DNA from 2 places in the Corynebacterium freneyi genome. Region 2 is predicted to be linked to the other one. Evidence: riboswitches for the same ligand, from Rfam matches in the RefSeq annotation. Region 2 holds a riboswitch; the other holds the start of a gene.

Region 1 (5,786 bases), 1.2 Mb from region 2:
CCCGCTTGCCGCGCAAATCCACATCATGATCCCAGCGCGACGAATGGAAGATGGTGCCCTCGAACCCGCCGATCCCCTCGATGTCCGGCAGCCGCGGCTCGCACAACGCACCGACGCCGAGAACGAGCTCACGGGCCGACCACGTCGTGGTCTTCGGCTCCGCGGCCGCGACCTCCCCATCCCGTGCACCCCCGTCGGCGCCGCCGCCGAACACCTTGTCGGCCAACTCCCCCGACGTGGCCACTGCGGTGCGCCCGTCGGCGTCGTCAAGCACATGCGGAAACTCGCGAGTCGTCACCAACCACCGGCCCGCCGCATCATCCCACCGGGCGTCGACCATCTCCGTTCGGAACCGGATATGCGGGTACAAACCCTGCTGAACCGCGACGCTGCGCTGGTAATCGGCGATCTCCGGCTGCGTGCCGAAACTGCGGGACCAATCGAAGTCCTGCGCGAACGACAACGAATACAGATGACTGGGCACGTCACACGCCGCACCCGGATACGTGTTGTCGCGCCACGTGCCGCCCACCTCGTGACCACGATCGATGATCTGGAAATCCTCGATCCCCTCACGCAGAAGACGGACACCGGCGGTGATGCCGGAAAAACCCGCGCCGACGATCAGAACCTCAGTTTTGCGAACCGAATCATTCATGGAACGTACGATAGCGCCCGAGTCGCCGACGCGGGAGGTTTTTCCCCGAGTCCCGGAAAACCCGTCCTACCCCTCTTCCAGCAGGTTGGTCACCAACTCGGCGATGCGCGACCGCTCCGACCGCTGCAAGGTCACGTGCCCGAACAACGCGTTGCCCTTGAGCTTCTCGATGATCGCCGCAACACCGTCATGCCGCCCGACCCGCAGGTTGTCGCGCTGCGCGACATCATGGGTGAGCACCACCCGCGAATTCGAGCCGAGGCGCGACAACACCGTCAGCAACACGTTGCGCTCCAACGACTGCGCCTCGTCGACGATGACGAAACTGTCGTGAAGGCTGCGGCCGCGGATGTGCGTCAACGGCAGCACCTCGAGCATCCCCCGCGCCTGGATCTCATCCATGACGTTCTCGCTGACCAGGCCCTCCAACGTGTCGTACACCGCCTGGGCCCACGGATTCATCTTCTCGCTCTCCGACCCCGGCAAGTAACCGAGATTCTGCCCGCCCACCGCGTACAGCGGCCGGAACACGACGATCTTGCGGTGCCGGCCATGCTCCAACACGGCCTCCAGGCCGGCGCACAACGCCAACGCGGACTTGCCCGTGCCGGCGCGGCCGCCGAGCGAAACGATCCCGACCTCGTCGTCGAGAAGCAGATCAAGCGCAATGCGCTGCTCCGCGGAACGGCCCCGCAGACCGAAGGCCTCCACATCCCCGCGAACCAGCCGAACCGCACCACCCGGCACGATGCGGCCCAACGCCGACTGCGACCCCGCGGTCAACTGCACCCCGCAATGCACCGGCAACTCCGACGCGGGCGTCCCCTCTTCGGTGACGGCATCGTCGGAAAGCTCGACGAACCCGTTGCGGAACAACGAATCGATGTCCTCCGACGCCACCCCCACCTGCGCCAACCCCGTGTAGCCGGTGACCACCACATCCTGCGCGTGGTACTCGTCGGCCGGCAACCCCACCGCACCGGCCTTGACCCGCAGCGGAATGTCCTTGGTCACCAACACCGTGTCCCGGCCCTCCGCCCGGAAATTCAGGGCGCAGGCCAAAATGCGGTGATCGTTGGCATCATTGCGAAAACCCGCCGGCAACACCGACGGGTCCGTGTGATTGAGCTCCACCTGCAGCGTGCCGCCCTCATCGTTGGCGGGCACCGGCAGATCCAGGCGCTCGTGGCGGTGCCGCAGCTCCTCGAGCTGGCGCAACGCCGTCCGGGCGAACCAGCCCAGCTCGGGGTGGTGCCGCTTGGCCTCAAGTTCATTGATCACCACCAACGGCAGCACGACGGAGTGCTCGGCGAACTTCCGCAGCGCGTGCGGGTCGGACAACAGCACCGACGTGTCCAGCACGTAGGTGCGCAGCGCCGTGTCCCGGCGTCCGGCATCGTCGGACCCGCCTGCGGGCAGGGTGGAATCGATGGTGGCGCCGTGCGACGTCGCGCCCGCGGCCACCACCTCCCCATCCCGGATCAGAGGGTTTCGGTCAGTGGTCGCGGTCGTGGTACGCAACGTGGCTCCTGTTCCGCCCGACAGCTTCCCCCTGCCGGGCACACGCCAGGGTAGGTAACGAGGGTGGAAATCACATTGGTGGAAGATGAACTTCCCGTTAAGTTGCGGCTACGCCCACATCATCGCAGTTCAGAGGCTTGACGACGTCCACGCAGCCGCCGTCCGCCCCCGCGCCGACCCCACCGGGCAGGCCCCGAAACGGGTAATTTCGACCCCATGACCAACCCCGGAACGCCCCACGAGCGCCGCGAACATCTGCAATCCAGGCTCGAAACCGCCGTCGGACGCGCGGAACTGAGCATCGGGGAGTACGACGAGCTCTGCGCACGGGTATGGGACGACGAACTCGCCGACGACTCCCCCGAACTCGACGCCATCGCGGGACGCCTGGAACGGATCGAATCGGCCCGCCCCGCCGACACCGCCCCCGCCCCGGATCCGCTGCGCACCGCCCGGAGCGACAACCCCTACCGCCAACCCGACCCCTACCGACCGCGCCCGGAGGGCCGCACCGGCCACGGCCTGGAGCTCATCGGCCGGACCCCGGACTCCGACCGGCAAGAGGGACGCCCCGCCCTGCTGTCCGACAAGAAGTTCACCGGACGCTGGGCCCCGCGCGCCGACACCACATGGTGGGCCCTGCTCGGCGAGGTGAAACTCGACCTGCGCCAGGCAGATTGGCCCGCCGAGCGGATCGTCCTGGATTTCCAGGCCCTCTGTTCCGACGCGAAAATCATCGTCCCGCCCGGCACCGCCATCGTCGACGACACGACGGCGCTGCTCGGCGAAGTGAAGAACAAGACCTCGTCATCCGCACCGGCCAACGGACTGACCGTCGTGCTCGACGGCTTCCTCTTCATGTCCGACTTGATCGTCCGCGACCGCTGATTCATGTCCGACCTGACCGTGCGCGACCACTGACGATTCATGCCCAATCTGACCGTGCGCGACTGCCGACGGGAAAGCCCCGGCCACCCGGCGCGGGGATTAATCCTGCATTTTTCGGTCCTTTAATGGTCCTTTTCGACCGAAAAGACGAAAGCAGGCCAGAGGTTTTACCCTCTGACCTGCTGTTTTGGCTCCTCCAGCTGGACTCGAACCAGCAACCCTTCGATTAACAGTCGAATGCTCTGCCATTGAGCTATGGAGGAATGTCTCCGGCACGTCTCCGTGCAACGGATCATTACTCTACCCAGATCGCATATGGACACCAAATCAGCAGTTCACGCGGCATTTCCACCCCACCGCCGAGCATTGCGAAACTGCGCCACACACCCCACCGGCGCCCGCACCCGCACACCGGACCGGCACCACGGACGACGTCGCAAAGCAACCCCCAACCTTTGCTAACGTGACGCGCGACACGGGGTGCCCGCGACGGACCGGGCTGAGAACACACCCGCCGAACTTGATCCGGCCAACACCGGCGAAAGGATGTTGCAATGGGCGACGCACGCACACCCGCATACCGGCAGTTCCCCGACGACTGGAACGGCGGCTGCATCACCTGCGGCGCCTCCGTCACCGGCCGCATCCCCCGCGTGCTGTCCATCGCCGGCACCGACCCCAGCGGCGGCGCCGGCCTGCAAGCCGACCTGAAGGCCTTCTCCGCCCACGGCGCCTACGGCATGGGCGTCGTCACCGCCCTCGTCAGCCAGAACACCACCGGGGTCCGCGACGTCCACGTGCCGCCGATCGAATTCCTGCGCTCCCAACTCGATGCGGTGTCCGATGACGTCACCATCGACGCCATCAAAATCGGCATGCTTTTCGATGCGCCCATCATCGCCGAAGTCGCCGACTGGCTCGACACGCTGCCCAAGCGCACCAGCCACTCCGACGACGGGGCTTCCGGCGAATCCGTCGACGGCACGATCTCCCCCGAGGGCGCGCCCGCCCCCATCGTCGTCCTCGACCCCGTCATGGTCGCCACCTCCGGCGACCGACTGCTCAAGGCCGACGCCGAAAAAGCCCTGCACGACCTGCTGCGCCACGTCGACCTGGTCACCCCCAACATCCCCGAACTGGCCGTCCTCGCCGGCACCGCCCCCGCCGCCACCGCCGGCGAAGCCCTCGACCAAGCCCACGCCGTCGCCGCCGCCCACGACGTCCTCGTCCTGGCCAAGGGCGGCCACCTCACCGACGACACCGTCATCGACGCCCTCGTCCGCCCCGACGGCTCCGCCGAACGGTTCACCGGACCCCGCATCGACACCCGCAACACCCACGGCACCGGCTGCTCCATCTCCGCGGCCATCGCCGCCCTGTGGCCCCGCACCGGCGACCCCGTGCTCGCCGTCGACACCGCCAAATCCTGGATGACCTCCTCCCTGCGCCACGCCGACGAACTCGACGTCGGACACGGCAGCGGCCCCATCCACCACTTCGCGCGACTGTGGGAACGCGGCCTCGCCCCCAACGCCGCCACCATCGCCGACCAGTGGTGGGAATCGATCGCCGACCTCCGCGACGCCATCGACGACCTCGACTTCGTCAAGGGCCTCGGTTCCGGCACCCTGCCCGAAGAAGCCTTCCGCTTCTACCTCGCCCAAGACGCCCTGTACCTCAACGGCTACGCCCGCGCCCTGGCCGCCGCATCCGCGCTGGCGCCGACGCAGGACGAGCAGATGTTCTGGTCGTACGCCGCCCACGGCGCCCTCGCCGGCGAAATGGAACTGCACCGCAGCTTCCTCGGCGACGACGCCGGCGACACCGGGGCCGGCGCCATCGATGCGTCCCCGGTCACCCGCGCCTACGTCGACCACCTCGTCGCCACCGCCGCCCGCGGCTCCTACGGCGAACTCATCGCCGCCGTCCTCCCCTGCTTCTGGCTCTACCGCGACATCGGCCACCGTCTCATCGCCCTCAACCACCCCAGCCACCCGTACTCGCGATGGCTCGACACCTACGCCGACGAATCCTTCGACGCCGACACCACCAAGGCCATCGACATCTGCTCCCGCCACGCCACCACCGCCACCACCACCGAGCGCGCCGCCATGGACCGGGCCTTCCGACTGTCGTCCTGGCACGAGGTGGAATTCTTCGCCGCGCCGATGCGCCGGTGAGCCGGGCTGCGGGCATGATTCCGGAAGTCTCCCTACGCTGGGACGCATGACCGACAACGACGCGAACCATCCCCGGACCGCTTCCGACAACCCCGAAGGCGCCGCCGGAACCGCCGACGCCGCTTCCGCCGCGGGCGCCCACCGCACCGTGCGCGGCGTCATCGCCCGCTCGAAGGGCGCCCCGGTGGAGATGGTCGACATCGTCATCCCCGCCCCCGGCGCCAACGACGTCATCGTCGACGTCCAGGCCTGCGGCGTCTGCCACACCGACCTGGCCTACCGCGACGGCGACATCGCCGACGACTACCCCTTCCTCCTCGGCCACGAGGCCGCCGGCATCGTCTCCGAGGTCGGAGACGCCGTCACCCACGTCAAGGTCGGCGACTTCGTCGTCCTCAACTGGCGCGCCGTGTGCGGCCAGTGCCGCGCCTGCAAGAAGGGCGAACCGAAGTACTGCTTCGACACCCACAACGCATCCAAGCCCATGACGCTTGCCGACGGCACCGAGCTGACCCCGGCCCTGGGCATCGGTGCCTTCT
Region 2 (5,786 bases):
GCTCCTTGGCGTAGTCGCGGACGTCCTGCGAAATTCGCATCGAGCAGAACTTCGGCCCGCACATCGAGCAGAAGTGCGCCGTCTTCGCGGGCTCCGCAGGCAGCGTCTCGTCGTGGTACTCCAACGCGGTGTCCGGATCGAGGGCCAACGCGAACTGGTCATGCCAACGGAACTCGAAACGCGCCTTCGACAGGGCGTCGTCGCGCTCCTGGGCGCGCGGCAATCCCTTGGCCAGGTCCGCGGAGTGCGCGGCGATCTTGTAGGTGATGACACCGACCTTGACGTCGTCGCGGTTGGGCAGGCCCAGGTGCTCCTTCGGGGTGACGTAGCAGAGCATGGCCGTGCCGGCCTGGGCGATCATCGCCGCGCCGATGGCGGAGGTGATGTGGTCGTACCCCGGCGCGATGTCCGTGGCCAGGGGGCCCAGCGTGTAGAACGGGGCCTCTTCGCACAGCTCCTCCTCGAGCCGGACGTTCTCGGCGATCTTGTGCATGGGCACGTGGCCCGGTCCCTCGATCATCACCTGCACGCCCCGAGCCTTGGCGATCTTCGTCAGCTCGCCGAGGGTCCGCAGCTCCGCGAACTGGGCCTCGTCATTGGCATCGGCGATGGAACCGGGGCGCAGGCCGTCGCCAAGCGAGAACGTGATGTCGTACTTCGCGAAAATGTCGCACAACTCGGCGAAGTTCTCGTACAGGAACGACTCGCGGTGATGCGCCAGGCACCACGCCGCCATGATCGACCCGCCGCGCGACACGATGCCCGTGACGCGGTTGGCGGCCAGCGGAACGTACCGCAGCAGCACGCCGGCGTGGACGGTCATGTAGTCGACGCCCTGCTCCGCCTGCTCGATCACCGTGTCGCGGTAGATCTCCCAGGTCAGCTTCGCCGGATCGCCCTTGACCTTCTCCAACGCCTGGTAAATCGGCACCGTGCCCACCGGCACGGGGGAGTTGCGCAGGATCCACTCGCGGGTCTCGTGGATGTCGGCGCCCGTCGACAGGTCCATGATCGTGTCGGCGCCCCAGCGGGTCGCCCACACCATCTTCTCGACCTCCTCCGCGATCGACGACGTGACCACCGAGTTGCCGATGTTCGCGTTGACCTTCACCGCGAACTTCTTGCCGATGATCATCGGCTCCAGCTCCGGGTGATTCTTGTTGGCGCAGATCACCGCGCGGCCCGCCGCGACCTCGGAGCGCACCAGCTCGGGGTCGACGTCCTCGCGGGCGGCGATGAACGCCATCTCCGGGGTGACGATCCCCGCGCGGGCCCACGCCAGCTGCGTCGACGCCTTCAGTTCGGGGCTTTCCGACGACGCCGGCGCGGGAGGCGGAGTCGGCCACGAGTCCCGGGTCTTCGGCAGACCGCCGTGCAGATCCGGATCGGCGTCGGTCTCGGTGTACGGGCCCGACGTGTCGTAGGCGTCGAAATGCGTGCCGTCGGTGAGGTTGATCCGGCGGGCCGGAATGCGGAGGACGACATCTTCGGAACCGAACGGCGAACCGTCGAACACGACGTCGTCGTAAATCTTCTCGGAGCGATAGATCGGGCCGGTGGTGACCTGGTCCCGCGCCTCGTCCATGGGGCTGGTGGCGTTTTTCGCCATCGCGATCCTTTCCTACGCCGGCATTACCCGGACAGGTTCGAACGGTCGGCATCCGCATTCCCGATGCCCTCTCAGCGCCGGTTCGGTGGGCGCTCCCGTGGGGATTATTCGGTTGTGACGGTCGAGCGTACCCGATGAAATTCGAGGGGCGGCGCGACGATCGGCTCGCCGCGGGCCCCGTGGGGAGGGGGTGAAACGGGGGTGGCGGCCGGGAATCGGCCGGAACAAACCGGGGGCTTGCCGCATCGGAAAAGTCGGGGGAAAGAGTTGCGGCCGAAGATATTGAGGCCTTACATAGTCCAGAGAACAACTGACATTCGTGCGTCAATAGGAGCAGTGGAACAGTGGGCACACCCTTCGGGAATTCGGAAACGCCCCGGTCAGGTGGGTTCGGCGGAGCGTCGAATCCCGGATTCGGTGGCCCACCCTCCGGCTCGGGAGGAGGATTCGGCACCCCCGGCGGGGGTGGCTCCGGTTTCGGTGCGACCCCCGGCGGGGGTGGCTCCGGTTTCGGCGCGGCGCCTTCCGGCGGTGGCGGCGGGGGCTTCGGCACCGCACCTTCGGGTGGCGGCGGCGGGGGCTTCGGCTCGGAATCCGGTTCGAGCTTCGGCGGCGGCGATGGATTCGGTTCCGGCGGGGGCGGTTTCGGCACCGGCGGCGCGTCCGGGGGAGCGGGCTTCGACCCCTCCGGCGCAGGTCCCGCCGACGGGGCCGCGACCACCTACCGGTCCGGCCCGTGGCCGTGGGTCATCGCGGCGACCGTGACCGCGGTGATCGGCCTGGTCCTCGGCATCGTCGCGTTCTTCACCGCCGAGCCGACCGACGGCGCTTATTCCGCGCTCGCGTTCGGCGGTTGGGCGTTGGCCGGGATCGTCACGTTCATCTTGCTGGGCGTGCACCTCACGGAGGACACGAAACGGCAGGCGTCCGGACCGTACATCGGCAACGCCGGACAAATCGCCCTGTACCGCGCGGCGGCGGGCATCGGCCTGGTGGCCGTGATCGTCACCGCGATCGAAATCGCCCTCTGGGCGTCGAAGCTGGGAGTGGCCTGATGCTCGACAACGCAACCACGATGGCGGGCCGCATCGCCCGCCGATTCACCGGCCGCCGCGTCATCGGCGCCGTCGGCGTCGCGGCGCTGGCCATGGTCGCCGGTTCCGCCGGCGCGCTCGCGCAGGGGCTCGGTTCCGGACAAGGCGGCGGCGATCGCGCCCTCAGCGAGTTCGCCGGCTGCATCGCCGGCTCGAAGTCCGGTGACATCCTCCTGGTCATGGACGAATCCGGCTCGCTTGCCGGCACCGACGCCATCACCGCCACGGACCCCGACGCCAAGCGCGTCGACGCCGCCCAGGCCTTCGTGAAGAAGATGGCCGACTACGCCGATGCCACCGGCAGCGACATCAACGTCCGTCTCGCCGGTTTCGGCGGAGACTACAACGCGGCCACGGACTGGACGGCCCTCGAGTCCGACGATGACGGCACCAACGTCGACGACGACATCGAGGCCTTCGCCGACCGCGCCAACGAGAACTGGACCGATTACTCCGCCGGCCTGACCGGCGCGGCCGCGGCATTCCGGGACAGCGAAAGCCCGTGCCGCACGGTTTTGTTCTTCAGCGACGGCAAGCCGACCGCCGAGGGCACCGCGGACGACTCGGCCATCATGGACCAGGTGTGCCACGCCGACGGTCCCGTCGGACGGCTGCGCGCGAGCGGAATCCAGGTCTTCACCATCGGACTGTCCAACGGCGACGACGACCCCGCTGAGCACCTGCGCCGGATCTCCGAGGGCACCGACTGCTCCGCCCTCGCCCCCAACGGCGCGTACATCCCCGCCGCCGACGCGTCCGCGCTGACCGCCGCGTTCGAAAGGATGGCCCCCTCGTTGGGCCTGGGCTACGACGAATCCCGCGACATCGACGAGTCGGTCGAGTTCACGCTCGACGATTCCGTGACCCCGGTGCAGCTCAGCGTCACGCCCACCGGCCCCGGCCTCGACGACATCGGTGCCCTCATTCCGGTGCTGACCCCGCCGGGCGGAGAACCCATCGACCTGACCGGGGACGTGTCCGACATCGCCGGCAACCCGATCACCGTCACCGAGGGCAACGAAGACGCGAAGGGCTCCGTGAAGGTGGACATGGAGCGCGGCGGCGACGAATGGGCCGGCAACTGGACCTTCGGCTACCGGGTCGAGGGCGGACAGTCCGACGACGCCGGCTACGAGTTCAAGTTGGACATCATCCCGGGGCTGAGCATCGTGGTCGCCGATTCCCAGCCCAACGTGCCCCTGGCCAAGTCCGACGACGACGTCATCGGCGTCTCCATCGTGGGGCCCGACGGCGACCAGCGCCGGTTCGACGGCGACGCTCGGTTCACCGCCCGCATCGAGCCGTCCAACGGCGACGCCCCCATCACCCTCGTCGACAACGAGGACATCCGGTCCGGATCCTTGGACGTTCCGCTGGACAAGGTCAACGGCGCGGTCGCCGGCAACCTGCGGATGGAGCTGGCGGTCACCACCGCCGGCGACGAGGGCCGGCCGGGAACGCAGCTCAAGCCCCTGCACTTCTCCAAGGACATTTCCGTCGCACCCGCGACCATGCCCAAGCTGCCCGGTTCGGTGAACCTGGACGTGCACGGCACCGACGGCACCGCGACCATGCAGGTCGCCGGTCCGGGCACCGTGTGGGTCGACCCGGGTTCCTTCACCGTCGGCGACGCCACCGTCGAGTACACGGCCGATCACGACGAGTCGAACCCGCTGGAGCTCGAGCGCGGCGAAACCGGGGAAATCGTCCTGACCGCCACCACGGGCACCGCCATCGACCGGGCCATCGCCGACGCGTGGATTCCGGTTACGGCGGTCGACGCGGAATCGGGACAGCAGGACACCGTCGACGTCCGCGTGGAGGGCGCTCTCACCGCCCCCATCGACAAGGCGACCTTCGGCGTCGCCCTGGTCCTCGCGCTCCTGCTGGCGCTGCTCATTCCGCTGGGCGTCCTGTACCTGATGAAGTACCTCACCGGACGGATCCCGTCGAGCCCCGGCATTCATGCGGTCCGCGTCCCCGTCACCCTCGACGGCACGACCGTGGTGCGCACGGACAAGGGCGGTGAATTCGACCTGACCTACGAGGAGGTCATCGCCGCACCCCGCGTCACGTCGAGCGGCCGCTCCGTGACGCTGGCGGGGGAGCAGGTCGTCGTGAAGACCGGCCTGAACCCCTTCGAACCTCCGAAGGCCGTGGCCGAAAGCCCCAACTCGATTTCCGATGCGGGCGAGCGTTCGGGTGGCTCCGCGCAGCTGCCGCTGGCGGTCCACGACCGCTGGTTCGCGATCGCGCAGACTCCGGCACCGTCGACGGGAATGCAGGACCCGATGGGGCAGCTGGGACAGATGCCGGGTGCCCCGGGCAAGGACGCGCCGATTCGGGCGTCGCTCATCGTGGCCGCCGACGAGGGCATCACCCGCGAGCGGCTCGCCGCCATCGTCGACGACATTCGTCGCAATGGCGCCGACCGGCTCGGCCGGCTGAGGGAAACCATGAGCACGGAGGGGTCCGCCGACGGCGGTCCCGCAGAGTCGCCGACGACCGACAAGGAATCGAAGCGGGCCAAGGGCAAGCGCGGACGTCGCGCGGCGGGCGCCGGTGACGGGCGGAATCAGTCGCCGCAGCCGCAGCCGTCCCCGCAGAACGACTTCCCCTCCGACTTCGGTTCGGGAGATTCCTTCGGCGGCGGGTCCGCGGGGTCCGGATTCGGTTCGAATTCCGGATTCGGCGCCGGCCCGGGATCGACCCCGGACGCGAACCGGGATTCCGGCTTCGGCCAGGGCTCCGGTTTCGGTTCGGGCGGGGGCTCGGGCTTCGGCGGCAACGCCGGCTCCGGCTTCGGCACCGGCGGAGGCTCCGGCTTCGGTGGCAACCCCGGCTCCGGCTTCGGCGCCGGCGGGGACTCCGGCTTCGGTGCGAACCCCGGCTCCAGCTCCGGATTCGACGGGAGCTCCGGCTTCGGTGCGAACCGCGGCTCCGGATTCGGATGGCCGAACCAGGGAGGCTTTGGCCAGGGCCCCGACTCCGGCTCAGGAAGCGGCCGCGCCGAATGGGGGGTGCCGGACGACGGTGCCGGGAACCCCCCGGGCGATCTCGACCGATAATCGAAGAACTGACGA

What was found. A riboswitch is a leader RNA that binds a small molecule or an ion and turns the genes downstream of it on or off. The one in region 2 is predicted to bind thiamine pyrophosphate.
Region 1: another riboswitch for thiamine pyrophosphate. It lies ahead of CFREN_RS08945 (bifunctional hydroxymethylpyrimidine kinase/phosphomethylpyrimidine kinase); the one in region 2 lies ahead of thiC (phosphomethylpyrimidine synthase ThiC).

What each region holds. Positions count from the first base shown of each region.
Region 1 is NZ_CP047357.1:2,017,224-2,023,009, forward strand. It holds gene CFREN_RS08925 (flavin-containing monooxygenase) at 1-658, opposite strand, end outside; gene phoH2 (RNA 5'-3' helicase PhoH2) at 725-2,089, opposite strand; gene CFREN_RS08935 (LiaF domain-containing protein) at 2,396-3,067, shown strand; tRNA gene CFREN_RS08940 (tRNA-Asn) at 3,256-3,330, opposite strand; TPP riboswitch at 3,534-3,631, shown strand; gene CFREN_RS08945 (bifunctional hydroxymethylpyrimidine kinase/phosphomethylpyrimidine kinase) at 3,622-5,247, shown strand; gene CFREN_RS08950 (S-(hydroxymethyl)mycothiol dehydrogenase) at 5,438-5,786, shown strand, end outside.
Region 2 is NZ_CP047357.1:334,336-340,121, forward strand. It holds gene thiC (phosphomethylpyrimidine synthase ThiC) at 1-1,609, opposite strand, end outside; TPP riboswitch at 1,602-1,718, opposite strand; gene CFREN_RS01515 (hypothetical protein) at 1,954-2,664, shown strand; gene CFREN_RS01520 (vWA domain-containing protein) at 2,664-5,771, shown strand.